DNA from 4 places in the Bacillus sp. ISL-35 genome. Region 2 is predicted to be linked to each of the others. Evidence: riboswitches for the same ligand, from Rfam matches in the RefSeq annotation. Region 2 holds a riboswitch; each other region holds the start of a gene.
The links. Region 2 has a riboswitch for S-adenosylmethionine ahead of J7E38_RS21525 (sugar ABC transporter substrate-binding protein). Riboswitches for the same ligand answer to the same signal wherever they lie in the genome.

Region 1 (7,582 bases), on a different contig from region 2:
GACCCTCTTCTTAAGAAGAGGGTTTTTTGTATCACCTTTCCATTAATTTTCAAGATAGGAGAGATGGAGATGGCAAGTGAGCAAAAAAACTACAGAATCGAAACAATTGGTGTCCACGGAGGACAATCACCAGACCCGGTAACTGGAGCGAGGGCAGTGCCAATCTACTCAAGCAATGCTTTTCAATTTGAGAACACGGATCATGCAGCCGATTTATTCGCACTCAAGGAGCCTGGCTATATTTACTCGCGAATCCATAATCCTACCGTCACGGCACTGGAGGAAAAAGTAGCCTTGCTTGAGGGAGGCGTGGGTGCGCTCGCCCTATCCAGCGGGATGTCTGCGATTACGATGGCTATTTTGAATATTGCCCATGCAGGGGATGAAATCGTTGCAGCCTCTAACCTGTACGGAGGGACTTACAATCTATTTGCCGTAACCTTGCCGAAATACGGAATCAACGTTCACCTGGTGGACCCTGATGACCCTGAAAATTTCAGGAAGGCAATTACTCCTAAAACCAAGGCGGTCTACGCGGAAACAATCGGAAATCCAAGTCTCAGGGTATTGGATATTGAAGCGGTTGCGGATATTGCCCATGATGCTGGTGTTCCGTTGATCATCGATAATACATTTGCGACTCCATATCTATGCCGCCCGATTGAACATGGCGCAGACGTCGTCATTCACTCAGCTACCAAGTGGCTTTTAGGAAACGGTACAGTCATGGGTGGAATCATCGTCGATGGAGGAAAATTCGACTGGAGATCCCCTAAGTACCCTGGTTTCAATGAACCGGACTCCAGCTACCATGATATCGTTTATAGTGAAGCGATTGGGGCAGCCGCATATATTGTTAAGGCGAGGGTCCAGCTGCTGCGCGACCTTGGCCCGGCCATCAGCCCGCAGAGTGCCTTCCAATTCAATCTTGGAATCGAAACATTGCATGTCCGCATGAAAGAGCATGTCGCCAATACGCGTAAAATAGTAGACTATCTTGAGTCACACCCAGCTGTTACCTGGGTCACCTACCCTGGACATGACTCTCACCCTGATAAGCATTTGGCAGACCGCTACCTTCCAAAAGGTGCAGGATCAGTTGTGGTATTTGGCATCGAGGGCGGCAGGGAAGCTGGAGCAAAACTGATCAACTCATTGACACTATGGTCCCATGTTGCCAATGTCGGCGATGCGAAGAGCCTGGTTATCCACCCTGCAAGCACAACACATCAGCAACTTGATTCAGATGGACTTAAAGCAGCAGGAGTACCGGAGGATCTGATCCGTCTTTCTGTCGGGATTGAAAATGTTGAGGACATCATTGAAGACCTCGAGCAGGCGATCGAAAAAGCAACTGGAGTACCAGGAGTCACGGCAAGAGCGTAAAATCCAGGACCTGCCAAAAGTATTTGAAAATAATTTTATTGACACCCTTTTTTATTACATGCTACAATCACTTTCGTAACTTAAAACCGATTCTATAATTTAATAGCGTGCTCTTATCAAGAGAGGTGGAGGGAAGTGCCCGATGAAGCCCGGCAACCGTCAGTAAGCTTGCTTATCTGAAACGGTGCCAATTCACTCAAAGCTGATGGCTTTGGCAGATGAGAGAAAGGATACAGCCTACGATTATGCCTTTCTGCTTATTTGCAGAAAGGCTTTTTTATTGCCGAATCGATCCAATACGATCCTGAGGTGTTTTTTACAAGAGTATTTTCTTCCCGGAAGGAGCACCCATTTTACCTGAAGTTTGAATTTTTTCGCTTAGGGAATGGGAAACTAGATTGATAACCTTCTTATTAGGATGGAAGATTTAATGGTTTATTGAGTTTAGAATATAGTTGTTGCAAAAGAGGGGGAGTCAATTGATAACGATAAAAAAAGCCAGAAAGATTTATCCTTCAAAAAAAGGCGAAGTTAAAGCGGTAGATGATGTCAACCTTGAAGTGAAAGAAGGCGAAATCTTTGGCGTCATTGGATATAGCGGCGCAGGTAAAAGCACATTGATCCGCATGTTGAATGGTCTTGAAATCCCAACTTCAGGTTCTGTCGTTGTGGCAGGCAGGGAAGTTTCAAGGATCAAGGGTGCGGAATTAAGGAAAGCAAGACAGGAAATCAGCATGATTTTCCAGCATTTCAACCTTCTCTGGTCAAGGACGGTTGCAGATAATATTGCATTCCCTCTTGAGATTGCAGGAGTGCCGAAATCCGAGAGAGACAAGAGGGTAAAAGAATTGATCACGCTTGTCGGTCTTGAGGGCCGTGGCGATGCTTATCCTTCACAATTAAGCGGCGGGCAGAAGCAGAGGGTCGGGATTGCCAGGGCTCTGGCGAATAATCCGAAAGTTCTTCTCGGTGACGAAGCGACGTCAGCACTTGACCCGCAGACGACCGACCAGATCCTGGATCTTCTCGTTGATATCAATAAGAGGCTGGGGCTTACCATCGTCCTGATTACTCATGAAATGCATGTCATCCGTAAAATTTGTCACCGGGTTGCAGTCATGGAGGGCGGAAAGATCGTTGAGACCGGGCCGGTATTGGATGTGTTCAAGAACCCGCAGCAGCCAATTACGAAAAGATTTGTCCAGCAGGTGACTGAACCGGAGGAAACAAAGGAAACAGTAGACCATTTACTTGAGCGATATCCGCATGGACGGGTCATCCAGCTGACATTCGTAGGAGAAGGGGTCGAACAGCCGCTGATCACCAATCTAATCCGCAAATATGCCATCACGGTCAATATTGTGCAGGGGAAAATTTCTCAGACACAAAGCGGATCGTATGGAACCTTGTTCATCCATCTTGATGGTGAAGAGGAAGAGCTGGCCCGTGCGATAGAATTTATCGGCCAGCATGAAGTCGGCGTGGAGGTGATTTCGAATGGCTGAAACTTTATTCCCGAATGTCAACTGGGACCGCATGTGGGAGGCGACAGTTGAGACACTATACATGAGTGCCATTTCCGTTGTCGCTACCTTCATAATTGGAGCCATTCTTGGACTGTTGCTCTTCTTGACATCGAAGGGCAATATATGGGAAAACAAACCGGTCAATGTCGTACTGAGCGCAGTGGTGAATATTTTCAGATCCATCCCATTCATCATTTTGATCGTCCTTCTGATCCCTTTTACAAAATTGATCGTTGGATCAATGATTGGCGAAAATGCCGCATTACCGGCGCTGATTATCGGTTCCGCACCATTTTACGCAAGGATGGTTGAAATCGGTTTGCGTGAAATCGATAAAGGAGTCATCGAAGCAGCAAAGTCGATGGGAGCAAAAACGACGACCATCATCTGGAAGGTTCTGTTGCCTGAATCAATGCCTGCATTGGTTTCAGGCATCACAGTGACCGCGATCGCGCTTGTAAGTTACACGGCGATGGCTGGAGTCATCGGCGCAGGCGGTCTTGGAAACCTTGCCTACATGGAAGGATTCCAAAGGGGCCGGAATGATGTCACGCTGATGGCGACCATCATTATCTTGATCATTGTATTTTTAATCCAGATTATTGGCGATTCCATCACCAGAAAATTAGACAAGAGATAAAGGAGAGATTGACATTGAAAAAATGGTTATTAGCACTTTTAGCATTGGTTTTAACAGCAGGACTTACAGCTTGCGGATCATCTGAGGAAAAAACAGAAGGCGGCAAGGAAGAAAGCAAGAAAATCGTTGTTGGTGCATCAAACGTACCTCATGCTGAAATCCTGGAAGAGGCGAAACCGCTTCTTGAAGAAAAAGGATACGAAATGGAAATCAAGACATTCAACGACTATATTGTTCCAAACAAAGCATTGGATTCAGGAGAACTTGATGCGAACTACTTCCAGCACATCCCTTACCTCGAGTCACAAATGGCTGAGAATGGCTATAAGTTTGAAAATGCTGGCGGAATCCACATCGAGCCAATCGGTGTATATTCTAAAGATTACACAACTCTTGATGACCTTCCAAAAGGTGCCCAAATCATCATGAGCAGCTCTGTAGCAGACCATGGCCGAATTTTGACAATGCTTGAAAAAGAGGGTCTGATCACTCTTAAAGACGGCGTGGAAAAAGTAAAAGCAACAATCGACGATATTGAAGAAAATCCTAAAGAATTGAAGTTTGGTACAGAATATGAAGCAGCATTGCTTCCGCAGATCTTCAACAATGGTGAAGGTGACGCTGTTCTAATCAATTCAAACTACGCGATTGACGCTGGATTGAACCCATTGAAGGATTCTATCGCAATTGAGGAAAGTGACTCTCCATATGTAAACGTCATTGCCGTTCGTGAAGGCGATGCAGACAAGCCGGCAATCAAAGCACTTGTGGAAGTTCTTCATTCTAAAGAAATCCAGGACTTCATCCTTGAAAAATATGAAGGTGCAGTCGTACCGGTAAAAGAATAAACTTTGGAAAGCAGGCGAAAAGCCTGCTTTTCTTTTTGTCGCATAACCCGCTCTGAAATTCAACATACTAACCGAGAAAAAAGCAGATTGGAGTGGAAGCAATGGAGCATCATTATGAACCTCGGAATTCAACAGAAGCAGCTCTTCATGAATATAAACAGGGACTGGGCGTTTTTACGCAAAAAATGCCGGAGCTTGCAAGACATTATAATGCTTTTACGGAAGTGTGTTTTCAGGAAGGGACACTGACACAAAAAGAAAAGCAGCTGATCGCTCTAGGGATTTCATTGTATTCCCAGGACGAATACTGCATCATTTACCATTTAAAAGGCTGCCTGGACCAGGGAGCCACTGAAGAACAAATTTTGGAAGCAGTTGGGGTGACAGCGGCTTTTGGCGGCGGGGCGGCCATGAGCCAGGCAGTCACACTTGTCCAGGAAGCCATGGCAGAACTGAATACTTTAAAGCAGTAAAAGCTGTTGTAATCAGATTAATTGATTGCTGACTAACAGGAAAGGCTTCATTTGGGAGGATATTGCCAGTATTCTAAGAATGGCAGAGGTGAGGCCTCCATAGACCTCCTCATTCCATTACATCCAAAAATTAACGGTTTTAAACGCTTTGATAGTGGTAAACAAAAGGTGTTACCATTGCAATAACAAAAAAACGCTTATTAAAAGCGAAAAACCGAAGGGATGATTCACTATTAGTCAGCTAAAACTGAACTACACAAGTGAAATGGAAAAGGCGATGCATGGAGCTCATGGAATTAGTTACGAAGTCTACAGCATGAACCATGACGCAAGAATGGAAGTCGAAAGAAAACGCGAGCAAGATTATATCAAAAGCCAACGGATGGTCGCTGACCTGGACCGAAAAGTCCACTCGTAAGCGACGGGATATATAATAGAAGAAAAAATTGGAACCAGTGTATTTTTTGCACTGGTTTCTTTATTATTTATGGTAAAAATGAAGATGGTTTTTTAGAAATCGGGTTTCAGCCGGATCAGGATCTGGATCGCCCTTTATTTTGACAGGTTCGAGGTGATAGGGTGTAAAGTTGTCAAGAAAACCTCTTTATTTTGACAGGTTTGAAGCGATTGGATAGAAAGCTGTCAAAAAAGCCTCTTTATTTTGACAGGTTCGAAGCGATAGTATGGAAAGTTGTCAAGAAAACCTCTTTATTTTGACAGGTTTGAAGCGATAGTATGGAAAGTTGTCAAGAAAACCTCTTTATTTTGACAGGTTTGAAGCGATAGTATGGAAAGCTGTCAAGAAAGCACTGTTATTTTGACAGGTTTGAGGCGCTAGGATGGAAAGCTGTCAAGAAAGCCCTGTTATTTTGACAGCTTCGAGGCTTTAGGATGGAAAGCTGTCAAGAAAGCCCTGTTATTTTGACAGGTTCGAGGCGATAGGATGGAAAGCTGTCAAGAAAGCCCTGTTATTTTGACAGGTTCGAGGCGATAGGAAGGAAAGCTGTCAAGAAAGACTTGTTATTTTGACAGGTTCGAGGAGATAGGGTGAAAAGTTGTCAAGAAAGCCTCTTTATTTTGACAGGTTAGAGGCGATAGGATGGAAAGTTGTCAAGAAACCCCTGTTATTTTGACAGGTTAGAGGGGTTAGCATGAAAAGCTGTCAAGAATCCCTCATTATCTTGACAGGTATGGAGTCGATAAGCGAAAAGCTATCTGAATCAGGATCGGCCTTGCTATATCGATTTACATTCCTGCTCATAAATCAAACGGATTTATCTGCCCTAACGCTATCCAGTACATTTTTTTATAACAGAAGGTAAAAAATAAAATGATGTACGAGCTGTGAGCGGGATATCCTGCTTTGCGGGGCTTGGTCTGGTAAAATGGAGATGAGTGTTCGAAACTCAGCGGTCGCCTTTCAGCAAGCTGAAAGGCGGGTGGCGGGAAGTTGAAAGAAGTAATTCGTGAAAACTGAAGATTCTTGATGAGATGATTCTAGATTAGTTTGTGTTGATTTTTGGCTCATTGGCGTGAAGCTTACGCTTCACTGGCTTTTCAGCTTACGCTGAAAAGCTGCCGAGATTGAATGAAACGCTGCGGGCAAACCCGTTTGCCCGGTCGTTTCACTCAATCTCGGCATGAGCCAAAAATCTGACATTAATCAACAGTTTTTGATATTTTTCTTTCCACTTCTAAGGTGTTGCTAACACTTTTCATTTGTTATAAGATTGTAATGAGAATAAAATGAGAATAGAGCTTTTGGCGGCAATAGTCGGCTTAAAATCTTTTCTATATTGACGGAGGTATTATTATGGCAGGATCTGTATTATCAATTAAGGACCTTCAGGTTGAGATTGAAGGCAAGCAGATATTAAAAGGTGTGAACCTTGAAGTTAAGGGTGGAGAAATCCACGCGATCATGGGACCGAATGGTACTGGTAAATCTACTTTATCTTCTTCTATCATGGGTCATCCAAAATATGAAGTAACGAACGGTTCTGTAACTCTTGATGGCGAAAATGTTCTTGAAATGGAAGTGGACGAAAGAGCACGTGCTGGTCTTTTCCTTGCGATGCAATATCCAAGCGAAATCAGCGGTGTAACGAATGCTGACTTCCTTCGTTCTGCTTTGAACAGCCGTCTTGGCGAAGGAAATGAGATTTCCCTGATGAAATTTATCCGCAAGATGGATAAGCAAATGGAATTCCTTGAAATGGATCTTGATATGGCACAGCGTTATCTTAACGAAGGTTTCTCCGGCGGTGAGAAGAAGCGTAATGAAATCCTTCAGTTAATGATGCTTGAACCAAAAATTGCAATCCTTGACGAAATCGACTCAGGTCTTGATATCGACGCATTGAAGGTTGTTTCTAAAGGAATCAACGAAATGCGCGGCGAAGATTTCGGCTGCTTGATCATCACTCACTACCAGCGCCTTCTTGATTACATCACTCCTGACCATGTTCACGTTATGATGCAGGGCCGCATTGTGAAGTCTGGCGGACCAGAACTTGCACAGCGCTTAGAAGCAGAAGGATACGACTGGATTAAGAAAGAACTTGGCATCGAAGACGAAACAGTTGGGCAAGAAGCTTAAGCGTTGGGGGGATTTATAATGACTACGGAAACGAAATGGGCTTTTGACCAGGAGTACATTACTTCCTTCTCAAAAGAAATGAACGAGCCGGTATGGCTGACAGAGCTTCG
Region 2 (7,582 bases):
TGACACGGGAAGCCAGAACGATGCCTCCAATTGCCGCGAATAGAGCCGAAAGCAGATAGGCAGCTGTTTTATAGCGGTTGACCGGGATGCCTGAAAGTCTTGCTGCTTCCTTGTTCCCTCCGATGACATACATATAGCGGCCATGCTTTGTGTATGTCAGGAAAATATGGACGATGATCACGGCAACAGCCATGATAAGGATGATCCACGGTACCTGCCCTATTTTTGCAAAAAACGGGCTGATTATTCCTGTGGAAAAACTGCCGTCTGGCAGGATCATGTTTTCCGAGACAGTAGCGCCCTTTGTATAAGTCAGTGCCGTTCCCTGGATGATGAACATCATCGCCAGAGTCATCAGCAAGTCCGGGATCTTCAGCTTGACGATCATCAGCGAATTGAGTGCGCCCACAATCAAGGCTGCCGCGATTGCGGATAAAACGGCAATCAGGGTGTTCTGCGAAAACCAGACGAACATCGAGATGACAACCGCATTGGATAACGAGGCCACAGAACCGACCGATAAATCGAAACCATCCACCGTCAGGGAGATGGTGATGCCAATCGCGATGATGGTCACGATGGAGATCGACCTTAAGATATTGACGACATTGTCGCCGTTGATAAAACTCGGGTTCGCAGCCGCGAAGACAGCGATCAGCACAAAAATCGTCAAAATCGTCCCGTACTTGTAAAGGAACTGGAACAGCTCAAATGTCTTTTTCGGCGGTGTTTCCTGCTGCAATGGGAGTTTGGCTTCCATCCTATCTGCCTCCTGTTGAATAAAATAATAGTTCTTCTTCTGTTGTTTCGGCGGTTGCGAGCTCCTTGACCGCTTCACCATCATAGAGCACGTAAACCCGATCCGTGATGCCGACAATCTCGGACAGTTCGGAGGAAGCATAGATGATTCCCTTACCCTGAGCTGCCAGTTTTGCAATCAGCTCGAAAATATCTCTTTTCGCGCCTACATCGACACCCTTGGTCGGCTCGTCAAAAATATACACATCAGCATCGGCAAGCAGCCATCTGCCAATCGCCACCTTCTGCTGATTCCCGCCTGATAAGTTTTCAACTTTGGCCGATTCTGAAGGGGTCTTGATGCCAAGAGCTTTTATGTATTCCTGCGCTGTGTTCTTTTCAGAGCGCCGATCGATAAAGCCAAATAGCTTGGAAAAATTTTTCAAGCTGACGGCTGACAGATTGGAGCTGACTGACTCTGCCACCAGGACACCTTCCTTGCGGCGCTCTTCCGGAACCAACGCCAGTCCGCTTTTTACCGCCGCATGCGGGCTCGTCAGTTTGAGTTCTTTTCCATTAAGCCTCACTGTGCCGCCAACAGTTGGTGACGCGCCAAAAAGTGCTTTGCACAACTCCGTCTTCCCTGCTCCTACAAGGCCGGCAATCCCGACAATCTCCCCTGCCTTTACATAGAAGGAAGTGTTTCTCACTTTGTCTCCATCCGATAAGCCTGCCACTTCAAGCAGAGTATCTCCGAGTGTATTCGATCTTGCCGGAAACTGATCTTCCATCCTACGGCCGAGCATATATTCAATCACCTGCTGTGGTTCCAAGTCCGCAGTTTCCTTTTTTACAATGAACTCGCCATTCCTCATGATGGTAACCTCATCGCATATTTCAAAGATTTCCGGCATCCGGTGGGAAATGAAAATGATGCCTACATTCCTTTTAGCTAAATCGCGGACAATCCGGAACAGTTCCGTTGTTTCAGTATGGCTGAGAGGAGCGGTTGGTTCGTCAAGGATCAGAAATGAGCAATTGCTTGAAATCGCCCGGGCAATCAAAACAAGCTGTTTTTCCGCAAGCGTCAGTTCCCCGGCAAGCTTTTTCACAGGAAGCTTGAGGTTCATGCCCTTAAGAATGTCTTCTGCCTGCTTGAACAACTGCTTCCAATTCATCCAGTGCCTGTTGTCCAGACTCTGAACTGTTTGGTTGAGCATGATATTCTCGCCCACAGTCAGCGACGGGATAATGGCTGTATCAACCTCCTGGTAAACTGTCTGGATCCCGAGCTTTTGCGCATGAGCTGGTGTCCTGATTTCCACACTCTCGCCATCAAGCTGGATTCCCCCCGTGTAATGATCATGCGCACCGGAAAGCACCTTCATCAATGTCGACTTGCCCGCTCCGTTCGCTCCGATCAATGCGTGGACCCTGCCAGTTGCCGTATTGAAATCCACACCGTTCAAAGCCCGAACTCCCGGAAACTCAATACTGATGTTTTTCATATGAAGCATCATCCGGGTTCCCCCTCCCTACCATTCTGCAAAGCAGACACTCTCTTAGTTTGAGAGTGCCTGCTTTGTTTTTCACAACTGGAAAAAACCACGTGTAATTTCCAGTTCGCTATTAAAGTGAAATTCTCGCCATCCAAATTGAAAAGTCGCTATATAATAATTTTTCCAGCTATAAAAACTTCTCAACAAACCATTTCAATGGTTATTTCTTATAGTGATCTTTCAATTTTTCCATCCAATCTTCTAAAAATGCATCCGATTTGCCCCATCCGTCGATGATTTCAGCCAGATTTGCCATGTTGACTGGATTTTTCGACTGCTGAAGCTCTTCCTGTGAAATCAGTGACGCTTCAAGGTCGTATGATGCCGGTGTTTCTTCGCCAGCCAGCTTTTTCGCCAGCAATCTCATATTCACTTCACCGATCAGCTTCGGATCAACGGCTGCTGTGTATTTCCATGGGCTGCCTTCTGCCTGGATCTCCTGAAGGTCTGCATTGGAAACATCGATGCCGTAAATCTTGATTTCATTGCGGCCAGCTTCCTTGATGGCACGCGCTGCGCCAATCGCAAATGCATCCCATGTCGCGAAGATCGCGTCAATTTCTCCTTTTGGATGTTTGTTCAGCATCGCTGCAACTGCATTCTGCGTTTGTACGCTTGTATCGGCTGCGGCAACTCCGAATCTCTCAACCTCTTTAATTCCAGGGTTCGCCTTCAGCGTTTCCTGGTAAACTTTATTTCTTCTGACCATTGGCGGGAAGCCATCGACCCAGAGGTAGACAATATTCGCTTCACCGTTCTGATCCTTCACAAGCTGGTCGAGCGCCTGGGTTGCGAGTGCTTCGTCATCCTGGGAAGTGAGTGTCACTCCTTCAACCTGGGCGAGATCAGGATTCGAATCGAACGTCACGACACTTTTGCCCTTAGCCGTCAATTTTTTTACATCGTCTACAGTTGCTGCATCATCTCCATGTGAGATGATAAATCCGTCATAGTCCTGCTGGAGCCCCTGGTTGATGGCGTCATGGAATTTTGCTGTATCTCCGTTAGCAGTGAAAACGTCGACCTTGAAGCCAAGCGCTTCACCCTCTGCCTTCGCTCCGGCTAAAAATTGTGCAGTATGATCATCTCCGCCAATCTTGCGGATGACTTTGATTTTGACTTCCTCACCTTTTGCAAAACGATCCGGAACTCCCTCAACAGGACCGCTTGCCGTCTTCGTTTCTCCTCCGCCGCAGCCCGTCAGCAGCAATGCTGAAGCGACCGCTGTTAAAAATACCTTTTTGAATCCTACTCTTTTCATTTGCATTTCCCCCTTAGTGTGTCTGCTCAGCTAACCCAAATAAAAAAACCTCTCCAGAAAAGAGAGGTTTCGAACACAATGGTGAAAAGGTCAGATTCCTCTCTTATCTTCCAAAACATATCGTTTTGCAGGATTTAGCACCAATTCCTGATGGAACGGTTGCCGGGCGTCATAGGGCCAGTCCCTCTGCCACTCTTGATAAGAGAATTTCGTTATTTAATTAATCTGGCAAATTGATAAACTTTACTTTAAACTCCTGTATTCATATTGTCAATATTATTATGAAAATTTAATTTTTATACCTTTCTATCTCGTAAAAAAAGAAGATTCCCAAATCCGGGAATCTTCCTTTTACAATCAACCCCTGCCGGCTGCGGTCATCCATTCAAACTGACGAAGTTTCACTTCAAAAAGTGTCAATGGATCGCGGTACAATTCCGGGTTGATCCTCAATTTTTCCAATTCGTTCTTACCGTGTTCAATTTCGCTCTTAGCTTCTTCTACCGATTCTTCAAGAACGCTGAATGGCTGTTTGAAGAACAGATTCACATCGCGTTCAATCGATTTTTCGAAGATCTCGAATTGCTGCAGGAACCTCTTGGCGATGGTTACGCCAATTTCATAATAATCCTCTGTCTCCAGATAGGATTTATACCTGTTATAAAGCATCGTATTATTTTGCGGCAGCACTCCAAGCAGCTTCCCGGCGCTTTTCAGGAAAAATGCTTGAGGTGTCGAGCGGTTCATGATGTTGACCTTCTCGTAGTGAACCCCATTCGTCATCCGGTCCGCGTCGCGGCGCCAATCATCGAGTACCCTGAAATCACAATCAAGGCTGATCCGTTCTTCTCCGTACATCGAGTTAAAGCCCTCTGCCATTTCGCCCAGATAATTCTGGCTCTGGTCAAACTCATCTTTCGAAAATTGGATCCAGTCATTCAAATCGGCATGGAACTTTGGCAATACCGTTTTTTCCAGATATTCTTCGATTCGCTTGTTCATTTCCTCGTCCATTTCCGAATGGATGTTGCCAAAATCACTGTCCTCTGTCACCAAGTCCGAGCAGCTGCGCAGTAATTCCGGTACCTTCTCGATGATTTCCGCACGCGTTTCATCCTTGATTTTACGGAATGACTTCTGGATGGAGCGTGACTTTTCCTCTTCAATATCGCCCAACTGATTGATCGCACCATTCAGCTTGCTGACCATTTCCTCATTCCAGCTGATGGATTCCATATGGTTATTCTCGATTTCAACCCGCTTATCGAGCAAATACGTGATCCCCCGTCTGACAAAGAACTGCAGTTTCGCGGTGCGTTCCTGGTCAAGATCGACTGCGTTTCTGGTTGTTTTAATAAAATTCGAGAAATCCTTCAGCTGCTGCGCATTATCATAATTGGATGAGAAGGCGAACATTTTTGCATCCGGATAGTATTGGCTGACTTCTGCCCATGTCTGATCGAAAACTTCCGCTGCTTCCTGCTGTCCGTATATTACATCGATTTTATTCAACAGGAAGTGAATATTCAGATCCGGGAAGAATTCAGATATTTTCCCGAGGATATCCCTTTCTTTTTCCGTAAAAGGATCACTCGCATTGAGGACGAACAGCAAACTATCTGCAAATCTCAAGTAATTGTAGAGTGGATGCTTATCATAGTTATTGCGGTTGACCCCGGGGGTATCAATCAATGCCAGGTCGTGATCGCGCAGGAATGGGAAGTGTGCCTTGAAATCAATGATGGTTTCATTCTTATGATTCTTCCGGCTGACACCCGCTGCCTCCTTAAAGTCCTCAACATCCGTGATCTGACGTATTTCTGTATCGGTGATTTCATAGGCTGCCGGATTTTCCTGATCCATGAACCGAATGACCGCTGCAGTCGGGGCAGTAAGCAATTCTTCGCCCACGATTGTGTTGACGAAGGAAGACTTTCCATTGCCCGAAACGCCGGCGACAAGCATATTATGGACATTGGACTCATGTAGCTCCTGGACCATCCACTTAATCTTGTTGCCAACCTCAATTTCATGCTCTTCGGCCCATTTGATGATCGACTGGAACAACATCATGCTATCCTTATAGCCATCATGGTACTCATTTGAGTTCAGGACCAAGGTCTCGGCGTCATGTATCGCCGAAGCCGTAATCGATCCTGGGAATACCTCATTCCAGGCAATGATGGATGACGCTGCGACAAGGCTGTTCACCGGGCTTGTTATTTTCAGCCAGTTGGTCAGCATTTCCGGGATCAGCGGTGAAATTTCCTTGATCAGCATGTCTCCATTAATCAATTCAAAATAGCTTTCCTGATAGACCGCTGACAATTGTGTCCAGCCATCTCTCCTGTTTCCGTCCATCCCGCTGAATAATTGATTGAATTCCCTTAACCATGCCATGTAGGTGCTCTCGTTCCGGTAGCTTTGCCATAGGGATACAGCGAGCTGTTCAAACCGGCTTCTGTCCACCTGGAATAACACAGATAATGCCTCGTTAAAATAGCCAGGGGCGAATCCCGCGGTATGTCCCTGTTCAACATACTGGTTCAAGACATCAAACCATTTTGGCGACTCCGTACGGATTCCTTCGTTGACAGCAAGCTCGACAGCATTATCCCAGTCATTTTGCTCCTCGAAAAAGGAACGGGCGATTTCGGTCACACCTGGATAATCCGGATCAAGTGCCACTGCTTTTTTAATGACAGCGACCGCTTTAGCAAGCTTACCCTGCTCTATGTAAAGTGATAACAGCTGCAGGCCGCTCTCGATTTTCAGCACATCGCTATCTGTCTCAATTGAAAGGAACAGCTCTTCCGCCGATGTCAGCAGGCCAAGCTCCAGGAACGCATCCCCCATGTTCTTTTTTGCCCATGGCTCCAGCTCATTCGTGATGTTTTCCCATTTAAAAATCGCCGCTTCATAATCTTTATGGTGAAAATAAACCTCACCCTGCGCATAGCGGATGTATGCCAAGTCCGGCATATCATTCTTCTGCTCGGCAAGGTAGAGCTCTCCAAGTACCTGGACTGGATGTGTCCTGTTACCTGAATCCATATAGGTTTCAAAATACGACTTTTTGATTAATTGCTCTTCAAATGTCATGACTTTCCTCCGACCTCTCGATAATATCAATCCAAAAAAAGAGCCCTCAGACTCCTTCAGGCATGAAAAAATTGTTTTAGATAACTATTCTTTTTCCCTTATGGTGCTTGCCCTCAAACCTTATCATTGTATTCTATCAGACTATTTTTCATTCAAGATTTCAGGAAGCTTTCAGTTGTGCTACAAGCTCTGAAAAATATGTAATGTTTTTAATAAACCATCCAGTAATTTGGCAGTTCCTGTCGAAATTTTTAGGACTTCTATATCTTTCGTACTAGCTTTCTTATTTCTGGGGATAAAATGAAGTTTGTCACACCGCTCATAGGGCAAAATCATTATAATGAAAGGTACAAGACGACCGAAAAGGAGATTGTTATGCTGACTTTAAAAATAATGGGCACTCCCATCAACGATATTGCATCAGAACATATAAAAAACCAAACGGTGATCATGAACAATAAAACACTTGCCACCTTCAAGGGAACAGGAAATGAAGTGGAATTCTACATCGACCCCTATCTGGACCTCGATGAATTCCAATTTTTGCGGGATATTGTCATGGAGTTAAGCTACGGGAATGAAGCTGCCATCGACGAAAGCGGCTGCCAGCTCGGCTACCTGGAGAATGGTGAAAAGGCCTTCTTAATTAAAAATTGGGAAGAGTGGAAAGCGTTCTTGATAAAAGCGAAACTTAGGACATTAGAAGGCCAAAACGTTCAGGCATTGAATGAAGATGGCGAGGAGCTTGCTTCCGGGATTCTGGCCGAGTACGAAGTCGAAACCAGCCCATTTCGGATTTTGAGCTGCACCTTGATCACCTTGTTTGGTGAAAGGAAATTTGAAGGGGACAATATCAAAATTGTGCCGACCAACCAGTTCGGTTAAACAGAAAGAGCAGCGGATCACCCGCTGCTCTTCTTAT
Region 3 (7,582 bases), on a different contig from region 2:
TATTATGGGCGGGATCCGTTGAAACAAGCAGGACCTTTTTTCCTTTTTGACCGAGAAAAAGCGCCATTGCCGCTGACGTTGTGCTTTTGCCAACCCCGCCTTTTCCGCCGATAAAATAAATTCTCTTCTCAAGCATATCCATAAAATCTCCTCCTAACAGCAGCGTATCCCATCAAACGGGGACTTCTCCATCCCTGCCCTCAGATGCCAATCATGGAATCTTTCAATGATGACCGGATAAAGTTCAAGTGAATAGTAAAAAGCCGGGTTAGGCAGTCCCAACATTTCTGAAAAGCAAAGCAGCATAAACAAATCCTCTTCGTCTCTTAATTCCCTGGCAATCTCTGTTCTGTGCGGCAGTTTGAGAATTTCATCATACACTGCGATGGCACGTTTGAATTGTTCGTAAAACCCCATACTATTACCTCCTTGCAAAAATAACAATAGAGACCGGTCGCCCGGCCTCCAGTGTATTACATTTCCTTGCTTAATGGCGGAGGATTATTCCTGCTGAAGGCTGCAATTGCCTCGAGGATGATCCAGAATACAAAGATCAGGATGAGTCCGCCGATTCCAAAGAGCAGCATATTCAACTCGCTGCTTCCATATCCAGACCACTGAAATACTACCTGCTGAATCATGGCCCAAAGTGTCATGAAGAAGACGAACACCATAGGAATGAAGGTGACAAGATAGTTTCTTCCCTGCCGCTTCAGCCAGATGGAAATAAGCAGCAGGCTGACACCCGCCAGAAGCTGATTACTAGTTCCGAACAGTGGCCACAATAAATATCCACCAGAACCAAACCCGTTTGGACCTTTTGGCAGTAATACTAGCGCCGCACTGGAAACAACTGCAACTGTTGTAGCTACATGAGGATTAGTCAAAGACTGGACATTATATTCACTTCCAATTTCAGCAATGATGTAACGCATCAATCTTACCGAAGTATCAAGAGTGGTAGCAGCAAAGCTGACCACAATGATCGATACGATAGTCCTTGCGATGTCTGCAGGAATCCAAATTCCAGTCGCAAGCTGGGCAGCACCATTGATGAAGTTGCCAAGACCTCCAGAGCTTGCAGCTGCAAAACTTGAATATGCAGCACTAAAGTCAGCTTTAGTTGCAAAGACGGTGACAACTGAAATAATGGCGATCAAAGCGAGAATACCTTCACCTACTGCACCTGCATAGCCAACAAAGCGGGCGTCAGTTTCTTTTTCCAGTTGCTTGGATGATGTCCCTGAAGAAACAAGTCCATGGAATCCGGAAATGGCTCCGCAAGCAATGGTAATGAACAATAACGGGAACCAGGAAACATCGGTTGCCGCTGCATTCATTGCCGGAGCAGTAACATCAGGCTGTAAGAAAACAAGGCCTGCATATAGGATGAATAAGCCCACAACCAACTGGTGTGAATTGATATAATCGCGAGGCTGGAGAAGCTTCCAAACCGGCAGAGTTGAAGCGATATATACATAAACCATCAGTACAAGGATCCATACAAAGAATGCCATTGATACGCCGCTTAAACCGAACATGACGGTATTATCGGCACCGCCGAAGTATTTCACTAAATCGATTTGCAATACTGGTACACGACTGGCAAGAACGGCTGCTCCATACATGACGACAAGCGCTACCAAGGAAGGCAGAAGCATCCCTTTTTTCTTTTTATAAACAGCGTAGCCAATCCAGATTGCAAGCGGAATTTGCAGGAATATTGACAGGACGCTTGCTGGGAAGCTGACAAACAAGTTCGCTATTACCCATGCAAAAACGGCGTTGACCATCAAAACAAGTATTAAAATAATGAATAAGAACATGATTTTTGCACGTTTGCCAATCAGCTTGTTTGTGATTGTACCTACTGATTGCCCCTTATTCCTGACGGAAAGAACCAGAGTTCCAAAGTCGTGCACACCTGCTGCAAAGACCGTACCTAAAGTAACCCACAGGAATGCAGGAAGCCAGCCCCAGTACACAGCGATTGCCGGCCCAACAATTGGTGCAGCCCCGGCTACAGACGTAAAATGGTGTCCCCAAAGGATCATTTTCTTTGTTGGAACAAAGTCCACGCCATCTGAATACTGGTGTGCCGGTGTCACATAGTTCGGATCAAGACGGTAAATCTTTTCAGCTACCCACTTAGAATAGAAGCGGTAGCCAATCGCAAATACAATCATTCCGATTACAGCTAACCATAAAGAATTCATTTAATTAACCCTCCCTTTTTATGAGTTGGTACTACAACTTAATAATAAAAATATATTAGTTGATTAGTCAATAAATTCTGACTTCTTTTTAAAAAAAGGATAAATGATTATTTAATGAATGTAAGGTTGCTTAATAAAAATTCCAATTATCCCCCCAAAAAATTTTCCCAACATGGTGATTCGACATTTTTAGACTTCATTGTTGAAATGTTCAGACAACTAAAGTATAACTATGATAATCTACTAATTTTTATTAGCTAGAATTCGATTTTAGGAGGAGTTCATTTGAAGAAGAAAGTCGTATCATTAAGTTTAACAGCAAGCTTGGCATTGAGCGGAATGGTTGCAGCTACGGGCTTTGCAGCACCATCAGCAGATTCTCCAGCCAAGAAATTCACAAAAACACATGGATCACCTGAATTTGTTGCAGGCAATCTGACTAATCCATCGGAAAAAGCAGCAAAGGATGTTGTTCTTGGATATTTAAATTCTTCAAAAGGAAAATATAACCTCAGTGCAAATGATAGTTTCGTAGTCAAATCACAGGAAACAGATCAGCTTGGCGGAGATGTAGTCCGCCTTCAGCAAGTATTTAACGGTGTTCCTGTCTGGGGAGCTGACCAGGCTGCCCGAGTGGATGAATCAGGAGTGCTTCAAGTCTTCAGCGGTACTGTCAGCAAAGGCTTGGGCGAAAAGCTAGTAAAGGCCTCAAATAAGAAGTCACAGAGAGATGCAATTGCAGCAGCTGAAAAAGATCTTGGCTTCAAACCAGATTACGAAGCAGCTCCATCTGCTGAATTGGTTGTTTTTCCTGCTGAGGACCAGGCAGTATATGCCTACCATGTGACATTGAACTTCCTCAGTCCGGAACCTGGCAATTACCAGTACTTTATCAATGCGGTAACAGGTGAAATCATTAATAAGTACAATGCCATTCATACTGCCGGCAAAGTCAATCCTTCTTTAACCGGTACTAATACTGTTGGTTCTGGTGTCGGGGTGCTGGGCGACCAGAAATCATTGAATACTCTACTTTCGAATGGTTCTTATTACCTACAGGACAATACTCGTGGAAATGGTATATTCACTTACGATGCACAAAACCGTCAAAGGACTCCAGGTACCCTTTGGGCTGATGCCGATAATAATTTGAATGCATCCTATGATGGTGCGGCAGTGGATGCTCATTACTATGCAGGTCTGACTTATGATTACTATAAAAACAAGTTTGGCCGGAATTCGTATGACAACAAAGGAGCAGCACTGAAATCCACTGTTCACTATAGCAGAAGTTACAACAATGCTTTCTGGAACGGGCAGCAAATGGTTTATGGTGACGGCGATGGAACTACCTTCATCCCGCTTTCCGGAGGCCTTGATGTTGTCGCGCATGAATTGACTCACGCTGTGACAGATTTTAGTTCGGATCTGGTTTACCAGTATGAATCGGGCGCACTGAACGAAGCGATTTCGGATATCTTCGGTACACTCGCTGAATTCCATGACAACAATAATCCTGATTTCGAAATCGGCGAAGACATCTATACACCAAACAAGACTGGTGACGCACTCCGCTCCATGAGCGACCCGACCAAATACGGCGATCCAGATCACTACTCCAAGCGTTATACTGGAACGTCCGATAATGGCGGAGTCCACACAAACAGCGGAATCATCAACAAAGCGGCCTACCTTCTTAGCCAGGGCGGCACACATTACGGTGTGACGGTTTCTGGAGTCGGTACTGAAAAATTGGGTGCAATCTTCTATCGTGCAAACACGGTCTATTACACATCTTCAACGAACTTCAGCCAGGCGCGTGCTGGAGCTGTACAAGCTGCTAAAGACCTGTACGGATCAACTTCTCCAGAAGTCGATGCAGTCAATAAAGCTTTTGATGCAGTGGGAATAAACTAATAGCTTCATATTCATTCAGACTGGCTCTTGTTCGAGGAGAGCCAGTCTTTTTATGTGGTCCCTTTTGAAAAACCGTTGTTTTCCGATTAAGGTCAAATGCTGCATTGGTGACCTTTTTTATAATATCCCTAGATTTTTGGTCCCCAATCTCCTTTATTGGTGCCCTCTTTTATGGATTCCTAAATTTTTGGTCTGCAATCCCTCCTTTTGAGGCCTGTTGTCCCTCATGATTCTCGTACAAAATCAAAATCCTATTTTGTGACACACGCCATTATCGATAAACGCCTTTGTCCGGCTATCTTCTGCAGTAAGTTCAATCACCAATACTTCACCGCTTTAATTAAATGATTGACAATCTTCTATAACAGCGTTAATATTTAGAGAAATTTAATAATTCAATTTATGTAATCTTATCGAGAGAAGCTGAGGGTCCTGGCCCAATGAAGCTTCAGCAACCATCAACTTTGTTGAAAAGGTGCTAATTCCAGCAAGTTTTTTAAAAACTTGGCAGATAAGAAGTTGGCTGATATTTTAAAAGTCTTCTTCTTGAGAAGGCTTTTTTGTTTTTAGTTTTCATTTTTCGCAATTATTCTGTGAGTTACTAGTTTAAAAGCGATCATTTTTAAAACAAACATTGCCTCCTGCCAATCAATCATTAGGAGTGAGTATATTGGTGAAAATTGATACCAAGTTAGCACAGCTAGGCAATAGGAGTGAATCTGCAACTGGTGCGGTGAATCCTCCCATTTATTTAACGACAGCGTATCGTCATGAAGGGATTGGACAGTCCAGCGGTTACGATTATGTCCGTACCGGCAACCCAACTCGCGAAATTTTGGAAAAGGCGATTGCCGATCTTGAAGAAGGCACACGGGGATATGCATGCAGTTCCGGAATGGCGGCAATTTGGACCGTTCTCTCGTTATTCCAGTCTGGCGATGAATGGATTGTCTCAAAAGATTTATACGGAGGTACTTACAGGCTTCTTGAGCAAGGTTTCAAAAAATGGGGATTACTTAGTACATACGCAGACATGTCTAATTTAAATGAAATCAAAGCAGCCATCAATCCTAATACGAAGGCGCTGTTTGTGGAAACACCGACAAATCCTTTGATGGAACAGGCTGATATCCAGGCGATCGCGCAAATAGCGAAAGAGAACGAGATATTGCTGATCGTGGATAATACCTTCTACACTCCCCTTCTGCAAAAACCATTGACTCTAGGTGCGGATATTGTGATCCACAGTGCGACGAAATACCTTGGCGGCCATAATGATGTGCTGGCAGGATTGATCGTTGCCAGGGGCGAAAAAATCTGTGATTCCCTTTTCCTCCATCATAATGGGGGCGGAGCGGTGTTAAGCCCGTTCGATTCTTGGCTTCTCCTTCGCGGCATGAAGACATTGTCATTAAGGATGGAGCGGCATGAGCGGAATGCCACGGCACTGGTTGAATTCTTGGAGAATCATGAAGCCGTAAAGGATGTCCTTTATCCCGGCAGAGGCGGAATGATTTCGTTCCGCGTCCAGTCTCCTGCCATGGTCAATCCGTTTTTAAAAAGTCTTTCCACGATCACTTTTGCAGAAAGTCTTGGAGGCGTTGAAAGTTTCATTACCTACCCAGCTACACAGACACATGCTGATATTCCGGCTGAAGTCCGTGAACAAACCGGCGTTTGTGACCGGCTGTTGCGATTCTCTGTCGGAATTGAGGACTGTGATGATTTGATTGATGATTTGCAAGCGGCACTTAAGAAAGCGATTGAGGAGGCTGGAGTTAAATGAGCCATCCATATACCTTCGAAACCCAGCTGCTCCATAATAAATATAAGGTGGATCCTGCAACTGGCGGAGTAAGTGTTCCAATCCAGCACGCTTCTACCTTCCATCAGTCTTCTATCGATCACTTTGGAAAATATGATTACAGCCGCAGCCTCAACCCTACCAGAGAAGCTCTAGAGGATATAATCGCAGAATTGGAGGGCGGTGTCAGGGGATTTGCTTTTTCATCGGGTATGGCTGCGATTTCTACTGCCTTTATGCTGCTTTCGCAGGGAGACCATGTAGTGATTACCGAGGATGTTTACGGTGGTACATACAGGATGGTAACTCAGGTTCTGAACCGTTTTGGAATTGAACACACATTTGTGGACATGACAGACCTAAATGCCGTGGAACAGGCGATCCGCCCTCACACCGCATTGCTCTATGCAGAAACACCTTCGAACCCTTTATTAAAAATAACGGATATCCGTGCACTTAGCTCAATTGCCAAAAAGCATGGAGCCTATACTTTTGTGGACAATACCTTCATGACCCCCTACCTCCAGCGGCCACTGGATCTGGGAGCTGATATCGTGCTTCATAGCGCCACAAAGTTTCTGTCCGGCCACAGTGACACAGTTGCTGGCCTGGCGGTTGTAAAGGATGAAAAATTGGCAAACAAGCTATATTCCCTTCAGAACTCCTTCGGCGCAGTCCTCGGTGTCCAGGATGCCTGGCTGGTGATGAGAGGAATGAAGACATTATCTGTAAGGATGGACCAATCCCAGGAAAGTGCAAGGAAGATTGCACAATTTCTAAAAGGCCAGCCTTTAATCAAGAATGTATTTTACCCAGGCCTGGCAAGTCATGCTCAGTCGGACCTTCAAGCTCAGCAGGCGGGTGGTCCTGGGGCTGTCCTTTCTTTTGAGTTTGCAAACGAAGGCCTCCTTCCTGGATTTATTAATTCTGTTAAGTTACCGGTTTTTGCAGTCAGCCTCGGGGCGGTAGAGTCCATCCTCTCCTATCCCGCAAAGATGTCACATGCAGCAATGCCTCTTGAAGAACGCAAGCTAAGAGGAATCAGTGATGGTCTCCTCCGGCTTTCAGTGGGACTTGAAAACGCCGAAGACTTGATTTCGGACTTTCAGCAGGCCTTATATGCGATTGAAGCGGTACCTGCTAACAGGGAGGGATTATAATGAATTTCCTGAAACGTATGGAAAATGAAATTTTAATAGCTGATGGTGCGATTGGTACCCTCCTCCATTCCTATGGAGCTGGTACCTGTTTCGAAGAGTTGAATCTCTCTCAGCCAGAAGCGATTGTAAAAATCCATAAGGCCTATATGAACGCCGGAGCCGACCTGATCCAGACGAATACATATGCTGCCAATTATATAAAACTTGAAAGATATGGACTTGAAGACCAGGTGAAGGAAATAAACAGTGCAGCAGTCCGGCTTGCCCGTCGAGCTGCAGGCAGCGAAGCTTATGTGCTCGGCACTATGGGCGGCAATCGCGGAATCAGGCCGTCAGCCATTCCCATCGAAGAGATCAGGAGGAGCTTCCGGGAACAGCTCTATTGCCTGCTTCTTGAAGGCGTGGACGGACTGTTGCTTGAAACCTTTTACGATATGGAAGAAATAGAGACAGTACTTGAAATTGCCAGAAAGGAAACAGATTTG
Region 4 (7,582 bases), on a different contig from region 2:
AGACCAATGCTTGTTTTTAAACAGGCCAGCACAATGATGATCGCAAGTAGGATCGCACCGAAGGAGCCAAAATAGTGCTGTGCGACTGCTGCAAAAATCTGGCCGCCATTTTCGAATGTTCCTATAGCTGAAACGCTGGATGCTCCCATAAATGTTATAAGTCCGTAAATCAGCATCATTAGCGACATGGCGAAAATCCCTGATTTCATGGTGGCTTTGGCAATATCCTTTTTGTCAGTAATTCCTTGTCTTTTAATCGCATGGATGACAACAATCCCAAACGCCAGGGATGCCAGAGCATCCATTGTATTATATCCCTCTTTAAAACCTGTCATGAAAGCAAGTTTTTCATAAGCGCCGGACGGTTCACCATAATTCCCCATCGGACTGAAAACCGAAAATCCAATTAAAAGAAATAAAAAGACGAGAAACGCCGGGGTCAAATATTTGCCAATGTAGTCCATGACCTTTGCAGGATGGAGTGAGAAAAAATAAACAACGGCAAAGAAGACGAAACTGAAAATACCCAGCCACAAACCAGCCTGTCCTGGAGCAATATAAGGTTCAAACCCGACAACGAAGGGAACAGTAGCTGTTCGTGGAATCGCAAAAAAGGGTCCAATTGTTAAGTAAAGAACTGTGGCAAAGGCAATGCCAAAAACAGGATGTACTCTGCTCGCTAAATCACGCAAGCCAGTGCTGCCGGAAAGCCCGATCGCCAATATGCCTAAAAAAGGAAGGCCAATGGCCGTTACCAGGAACCCAATCAATGCTGGCCAAAAGTTTGTGCCTGCAAGCTGTCCCAATTGAATAGGGAAAATCAAATTCCCTGCGCCGAAGTACATGCCGAATAGCATGGTTCCAATTAGTGCATAGGTTGAAAACGGAATTTTTTGCTGCATTTAAATTGCCCCTCTTCTTGATGTAGTGAATTCTGATTTACGCTAACTTCAGTTGGCAAGGAAGTATTTCCATTTAAGAAGGGAAGGAAATAGATAGAGAGAAAAGACTTGTTCAATCTATCACAATAGAGTGTTCCGTTGAGTCCAAAAGAAGAATAATACACATTACTATATATACTTACCCTTCACAAGTCAATGGAATTTTTAGTATTTTTAGAATTAAAGGAAAGCGATTCACCAGGAGAAGTTCTTCGGAGAGGCGCTGTAAAAAGTACAGATTGCATCCAATCGAAAAAAGGTATGTAAATTGATTTCAGGAGAGAATCTGATGACGATTGAACAAGCAGAAGCCATTTTAAAAAATCCGGAACTGGGACGAAATTTGACAAGAGAAAAAATGGAGGCAATTGATTTCTTAATCAGTGTAGCGAGAGCAAAAGAACAGAAATGAGAAGGGACTTAATCAAGCTGGTAAACTTAGAACATAGCAAAAGACCCTTGCTATTGGGCAAGGGTCTTATTTCATTAGTGGACCAGTTAAAAAAGATAGGTCAATTATTTATTTTCAGCTGCTTTTCTTAGCAGGAACTCAGCCTTGATATCGGTTAATAATTCCTGGTCAGTAATTAGCTGGACTGCTGTCAAAGCGAGGGCTTTGGCGCCTTTCAACAAGGCTTCATCTCCCTGTGCAGAAGCTGCTGCTTCCCGGAAAGGGACAGTGTGGGCAACGAGCTCATCAGGACCAATCTTAATATAAGGATGAATGGTTGGAACGACCTGGCTGATATTGCCTGCATCTGTTGAGCCAATTCCCTCTCGTTCATCAGTTGCAACGGTCTCTCCAAGGTCCTCGATCACATTTTTGAATACTTCATTATATCGATCATTCAATAGCAGATTATCGACCTCATTTTGGAAGGCAATAACATTCAGCTTTGCTCCGGTTGCTAGTGCCGCTCCTTCTGCAACTGCCTTAACGCGTTGAGTGACATCATTTAATCGGCTTCTTGTTGCTGCGCGGATGAAGAACCTGGCTTTTGCATATTCAGGAATGATGTTAGGTGCATCACCTCCATGGGTGATGATGCCGTGAATTCGTACATCATCAGTCAGCTGCTGTCTTAATGCATTGATTCCGTTGAACAGCTGGATTACAGCATCCAGCGCGTTTATTCCTTCATGAGGAGCCGCTGCTGCATGTGCGGGCTTTCCGATATATTCAAAGTCAAGTGGATCTACAGCAAGAGAAGTTGATGTCAATCTTGTTTGTCCTGAAGGGTGCAGCATCAAAGCCGCATCGATTCCCTCAACAAGGCCATGCTTCACAAAGCTTCCTTTCGCACTTCCGTTTGGGCCGCCCTCTTCTGCAGGAGTTCCAAAAACCACCGCTTCACCGCCAGTTTCATCCAATACCTTGCTAAGAGCTATGGCAGCTGCGACACTGGTTGTTCCTATGATATTATGCCCGCATGCGTGGCCAATCCCAGGCAGCGCATCATACTCTGCCAAAAATGCAATCGATGGTCCCGGTTTTTCAGCCCTTTGGCGAGCAACAAAAGAGGTCTCGTGTCCAGCAACCGCCTTTTCAACTTCAAATCCTTCATCCTCTAAAATCTTGATTAGCCGGGCTGAAGCAAAAAACTCCTCATTGCCGATTTCCGGGCGTGCGTGGATTTCATGGCTGGTCGTTAAGTAAAGGTCTTGGTTTAGTACCACATTTTCTGTAATGATATCTTTTAATGATTTTATTAATGTTGACATCATGATTCCTCCTTTAAACTTTCTTAAGAATAGTGAGCAACAGGGGAATCCCCCTTTAAAACCTTTGATCAGAACTTAAGTGTTCAAGCCTTCTGTGGATACCCAAGAGTGTTGGCTTCAGCAATTAAGGTTGTAGAACAGCCAAAGCTGCGCCCAGAAAAGGGATAACTTCAGCAATTACGGTCGCAGAATGACCAAAGCTGCGCCCGAAAAGGGAAGGCTCCTGCAATTACGGTCGCAGAAAGGTGATTTCTTTTTACCACCCAATCTCACTAAGCGGCACAAAGGTAGGAAGCGTATTTCCCTTGTATTCTTTCTCGATGAATTCTTTCGTGTCATCCTGCTGGTAAAGTTCAGCTAGTTTTTTCAAAGTTTCATTGTCTTTATCTTCTTCGCGGACAGCGATGATGTTGATGTATGGAGTGGCAGTAGCACTCTCAAGGAAGATCGCATCATCCTTTGGTGTAAGACCTGCATCGACTGCGATTCCGTTGTTAATGATTGATGCGGCTACATCTGGCAATACCCTTGGTGTCTGGCCAGCAACAAGCGGCACAAGTTCAATGTTCTTCGGATTTTCAACGATTTTATCGATTGAGCCAATGCCGTCAAAGCCTTCCTCCAGCTTGATCAGCCCTGCTTCCTGGAGTAGTAGAAGACCTCTTCCCATATTCGTCGCTTCATTTGCAAGAGCAATCTTTCCGCCTTCAGGAATGTCTTTCACGTCTTTGTATTTTTCGGAGTAGATACCCATTGGCGCGATCTGTGTGGTTGCGATTGGGACTAGGTCAAGATTGTGTTCTTTGATAAAAGCGTCAAAATAGGAAACGGTCTGGAATGAGTTTGCATCCAATTCACCTTCAGCAAGGGCAAGGTTTGGCTGGACATAATCTGAAAACGTGACGATTTCGACGTCAATTCCTTCTTTTTCTGCCTTTTTGGCAACAAAATCCCATACCCGGTGATCCGTTCCGCTGACACCAAGCTTCACTTTGACAGTTTCTCCGCCTTTCGCGGATGATGAAGAGCTGGAGCATGCGGTGCTGATCAATGCCAGACTAAGTACGATTAATGCTAGTAAAAGTTTTTTCATTTTGTTTTCCTCCTGGTTATCTTCTTCTGATTTTTTTAGCAGTTATATTTCCAAGGGATTGCAGTCCCTGAACCATGACAATTAAAATGCCAACGGTGATGAACATTGTCTGGGTATCAAAACGCTGGTATCCATAAGTAATCGCCAAATCCCCAAGGCCGCCGCCTCCGATGGCTCCAGCCATTGCCGATGCACCAATCAATCCGACTGTTGCAATCGTGAAAGCAAGAATAAGTGAACTCATTGCTTCTGGAAGAATGAACTTGAAGACAATCTGCCAGGGAGTGGCTCCCATTGCTTCGGCTGCTTCAATGACTCCCGGATCGACCTCCAGCAGGGAGTTCTCTACCAATCTGGCAATATACGGCCCTGCATAAAAGACAAGCGGGACGACTGCGGCAGCCGTACCAATCGATGTGCCGACAATCAGCCGGGTCAGCGGGATGATTGCGACCAGCAGGATAATGAATGGCACTGAGCGGAATACGTTGATGATACTGTTAAGTACGTTGAAAACAGGTGCGTTTTCAAGCAAATGGCCTTTTCTGGTCACGACCAGCGCAATTCCCAGCGGCACTCCAAGGACTGCCGAAAACAGCAGGGAGAACGCAACCATTTGCAGTGTTTCGACTAAAGCCTGTATGATTTGTTCTGAGTTAACTAGCATGTGCGGTCACTTCCTTTATGTTGACTTTTTGCTGATGTATAAAATTAAGTGCCCTCAAAATTTCTTTGTCACTTCCCTGGAACTCGACAATCAGGTTACCGAATGGAATTCCCTGCAGCTCGGTAATATTTCCGAACAGAACATTCACATGGATATCAAACTTCTTTGACAACTGTGACAACAGCGGTTCGCCAGCTGATTCACCAATGAAGTTAATCCGGAATACCTTTTGCAGCCCTGAATGTCCCTTAATGATTCTGTGGACGGAATCTGGAATATTGTCATTCATGATAGTGCTGACAAAATTCCTGGCTGTAACTGTTTTGGGAGCTGAAAAAACTTCAAATACTGAGCCTTCCTCAATGATTTTTCCTTCCTCGATGACAGCGACCCGGTCACAAATTTCCCTGATGACGGACATTTCGTGGGTAATGATCAAAATCGTGATGTTGTACTCCTTGTTGATTTTTTTCAAAAGCTGCAGAATTGAACTTGTTGTCTGCGGATCCAGCGCTGATGTCGCTTCATCGCAAAGCAGGATCTTAGGCTGGGTTGCCAGTGCCCGGGCAATGCCGATTCGCTGTTTTTGGCCGCCTGAAAGCTGGTCCGGATAATTGTCTGCTTTATCAGCGAGACCTACAAACTCGAGGAGCTGATAAACACGCTCTTTGATTTTCGCTTTTGGGAGCTTACCGAGAACGAGGGGCATCGCTACATTTTCAAAGACTGTCTTGGAGTTCAAGAGATTGAAATGCTGGAATACCATCCCGATATTCCTTTTAACCTCACGGACTTCTTTTGCTGAAAGAGAAGTCATGTCGCAGCCATTCACAATCACCCGTCCTGATGTCGGCCGTTCCAACAGATTCACACAGCGGATCAGTGAGCTTTTTCCAGCACCGCTAAAACCAATGACTCCAAATATTTCTCCTTCTTTGATTTCCAGGTCAATTCCATTCAGTGCCGCTACCTTATTCCCGCGGCTTTCATAAACTTTCTCCACTTGTTCAAACGTAATCAACTGTCTTCCTCCTTTGTAAATGCATAAAAAAACCTCTTCCCGGAAACAGGAAGAGGGCATGCCGCAATGATGCTGGACAAGGTCTCTTCTTATCTCCCAAGCTATTGCTTGCTGGATTTGGCACAGTCCTCAATATGTGAGTCCGCTGCCGAGGCTTCATAGGGCCAGTCCCTCCGCCTCTCTTGATAAGAAAGTATCGATATGAATTTGTAGGTGGGGATTTTTGGAAAAATAAAAAGTCCCCTTCAGAAAGAAGAGGACATGAATTAAAAAGTCGGCCTCTTCTTATCTTTCAAGCTGCTGCTTGCTGGATTTGGCACAGTCCTCCAAAGGAGTCCGCTGCCGAGGTGTCATAGGGCCAGTCCCTCAACCTCTCTTGATAAGAAGTAACGAATATTAAGTTATAAATCTTGTTTATTACTTTACTGCGTCGCAGAGAATGTGTCAATCATTTTGTTGGATTTTTTTTAGAAATACGAAAAATAGGAATTTAGTATCAATTGTGATGGATGCATAAAAAAATGAAACCCCTGCAGCAGCAAGGGTTTCAATTCGAAATCTATCTAGTAATAACAATCGGTCCATTTTTAGTAAGAATGATCGTATGCTCACATTGTGCGACAAAGCTATTTTCTGTAACATAAGTCCATTCATCATGTTCGTATTGGAAAACTTCTTCCTCACGTGTGGAGATGAATGGCTCAAAAGCGATGACCATTCCCTCTTTTAAGAGCTCATCATCCCATGGCTCATGATAGTTGTAGATGTGGTCAGGAGCTTCATGGATGGTCCGCCCGATTCCGTGTCCGGTAAGGTTTTTAATTACTTTTACTCCGTTCTTCCTCGCAGTCGCCATAACTGCCTTTCCAAGTCCGCTTTTCTTCGAACCTGGTTTCGCTTTTTTCAAGCCCGCTTCAAAAGCCTCAACAGCTGTTTCGCATATCTTCGTTAAAAGCGGGTCACCTTCACCAACGACAAAGGAAATCCCCGTATCGGCAAAATAGCCATTTTTTGATCCGGAAACATCGATATTAACGATATCGCCTTCTTTGATGACGCGGCTTCCCGGAATTCCGTGGGCGACTTCTTCATTCACACTGATGCATGTATACCCAGGGAAATTGTACTCGCCCTTTGGAGCAGAAATTGCTCCATGCTCCTCAAACATTGCACCCGCGACTTCATCAAGTTCCTTTGTGGTAATCCCAGGCACTGTCTTCTGTACCAATTCATCCCGAATCAAGCCGACAATCCTGCCAATTTCTTTTAATCCGTTAAAATCTTCTTCTGTTTTTGCAATCATGACTTATTTCCCTTCCATGTATGAACTATCTTATTAGAGTATCCCTTTTTTTGGTGAAAATCCATTCATCAGATTCAGAGCCTGGAGATTAAAGATAAATAAGATTGGAATAACCTTCAGAATGTAGTAATCTTGATAAAACAAATTCAGAGCGGTCTGATTTATGCAGAACAAGATATATTCACCACTTCATCATCCATATAATACATTAAAATGAGTTACATTTGATTACAGAGCAAGTCTTGGGAGGAAAAAATATGCTTGAATTTTTCATGGGTTTCCATCCGGTTGTCCAGGCACTGATTGGAACTTTGTTTACCTGGGGAATGACTGCTTTGGGCGCTGCCTTAGTATTTACAACGAAAAATCCGAACCAGAAATTCCTGGACAGTATGATGGGTCTAGCTGCAGGAGTTATGATTGCTGCAAGTTTTTGGTCACTCCTTGCTCCTGCGATCGAGATGGGTGAGGGAGGAAGCCTGCCGAGCTGGATGCCTGCTGCGACGGGTTTTCTTTTAGGCGGATTGTTCTTAATGGTCGTAGATAAATTGATGCCCCATTTACACCCTAATTTATCGATGGAGAAAGCTGAAGGCATCCATCCTGAAAAGAAAAGACGAAGTACTTTGATGGTCTTGGCCATCACCTTGCACAACATTCCTGAAGGTCTCGCTGTCGGTGTGGCTTTCGGAGCAGCAGCTGCAGGCTTTCCTTCAGCGTCACTCATGGGTGCGATCGCGCTTGCGATAGGGATTGGGATCCAGAACTTTCCTGAAGGTGTCGCAGTTTCCATGCCACTTCGGCAAGTAGGAATGTCAAGAAAGAAAAGCTTCAT

Region 1: it holds a riboswitch for S-adenosylmethionine, as region 2 does, so the genes downstream of both, J7E38_RS08405 (methionine ABC transporter ATP-binding protein) here and J7E38_RS21525 (sugar ABC transporter substrate-binding protein) in region 2, are expected to answer to the same signal.
Region 3: it holds a riboswitch for S-adenosylmethionine, as region 2 does, so the genes downstream of both, J7E38_RS10690 (methionine biosynthesis PLP-dependent protein) here and J7E38_RS21525 (sugar ABC transporter substrate-binding protein) in region 2, are expected to answer to the same signal.
Region 4: it holds a riboswitch for S-adenosylmethionine, as region 2 does, so the genes downstream of both, J7E38_RS13240 (methionine ABC transporter ATP-binding protein) here and J7E38_RS21525 (sugar ABC transporter substrate-binding protein) in region 2, are expected to answer to the same signal.

Annotation. Positions count from the first base shown of each region.
Region 1 covers NZ_JAGGQK010000004.1:496,325-503,906, forward strand. Annotated here, with positions in the region: gene J7E38_RS08400 (O-acetylhomoserine aminocarboxypropyltransferase/cysteine synthase family protein) at 70-1,386, shown strand; SAM riboswitch class I at 1,497-1,611, shown strand; gene J7E38_RS08405 (methionine ABC transporter ATP-binding protein) at 1,866-2,891, shown strand; gene J7E38_RS08410 (methionine ABC transporter permease) at 2,884-3,552, shown strand; gene J7E38_RS08415 (MetQ/NlpA family ABC transporter substrate-binding protein) at 3,567-4,400, shown strand; gene J7E38_RS08420 (carboxymuconolactone decarboxylase family protein) at 4,502-4,873, shown strand; gene J7E38_RS08425 (YuzK family famiily protein) at 5,139-5,291, shown strand; gene sufC (Fe-S cluster assembly ATPase SufC) at 6,687-7,472, shown strand; gene sufD (Fe-S cluster assembly protein SufD) at 7,491-7,582, shown strand, end outside.
Region 2 covers NZ_JAGGQK010000021.1:74,437-82,018, forward strand. Annotated here, with positions in the region: gene J7E38_RS21515 (ABC transporter permease) at 1-760, opposite strand, end outside; gene J7E38_RS21520 (sugar ABC transporter ATP-binding protein) at 762-2,258, opposite strand; gene J7E38_RS21525 (sugar ABC transporter substrate-binding protein) at 2,458-3,558, opposite strand; SAM riboswitch class I at 3,659-3,763, opposite strand; gene J7E38_RS21530 (dynamin family protein) at 3,916-6,660, opposite strand; gene J7E38_RS21535 (hypothetical protein) at 6,961-7,545, shown strand.
Region 3 covers NZ_JAGGQK010000006.1:256,790-264,371, reverse strand. Annotated here, with positions in the region: gene J7E38_RS10710 (ArsA family ATPase) at 1-142, opposite strand, end outside; gene J7E38_RS10705 (cory-CC-star protein) at 154-417, opposite strand; gene J7E38_RS10700 (carbon starvation CstA family protein) at 474-2,216, opposite strand; gene J7E38_RS10695 (M4 family metallopeptidase) at 2,502-4,133, shown strand; SAM riboswitch class I at 4,541-4,651, shown strand; gene J7E38_RS10690 (methionine biosynthesis PLP-dependent protein) at 4,804-5,919, shown strand; gene metC (cystathionine beta-lyase) at 5,916-7,097, shown strand; gene J7E38_RS10680 (bifunctional homocysteine S-methyltransferase/methylenetetrahydrofolate reductase) at 7,097-7,582, shown strand, end outside.
Region 4 covers NZ_JAGGQK010000008.1:57,813-65,394, forward strand. Annotated here, with positions in the region: gene brnQ (branched-chain amino acid transport system II carrier protein) at 1-902, opposite strand, end outside; gene J7E38_RS24145 (hypothetical protein) at 1,231-1,353, shown strand; gene J7E38_RS13225 (M20 family metallopeptidase) at 1,458-2,663, opposite strand; gene J7E38_RS13230 (MetQ/NlpA family ABC transporter substrate-binding protein) at 2,920-3,756, opposite strand; gene J7E38_RS13235 (methionine ABC transporter permease) at 3,773-4,423, opposite strand; gene J7E38_RS13240 (methionine ABC transporter ATP-binding protein) at 4,413-5,444, opposite strand; SAM riboswitch class I at 5,531-5,636, opposite strand; SAM riboswitch class I at 5,727-5,830, opposite strand; gene map (type I methionyl aminopeptidase) at 6,004-6,747, opposite strand; gene J7E38_RS13250 (ZIP family metal transporter) at 7,005-7,582, shown strand, end outside.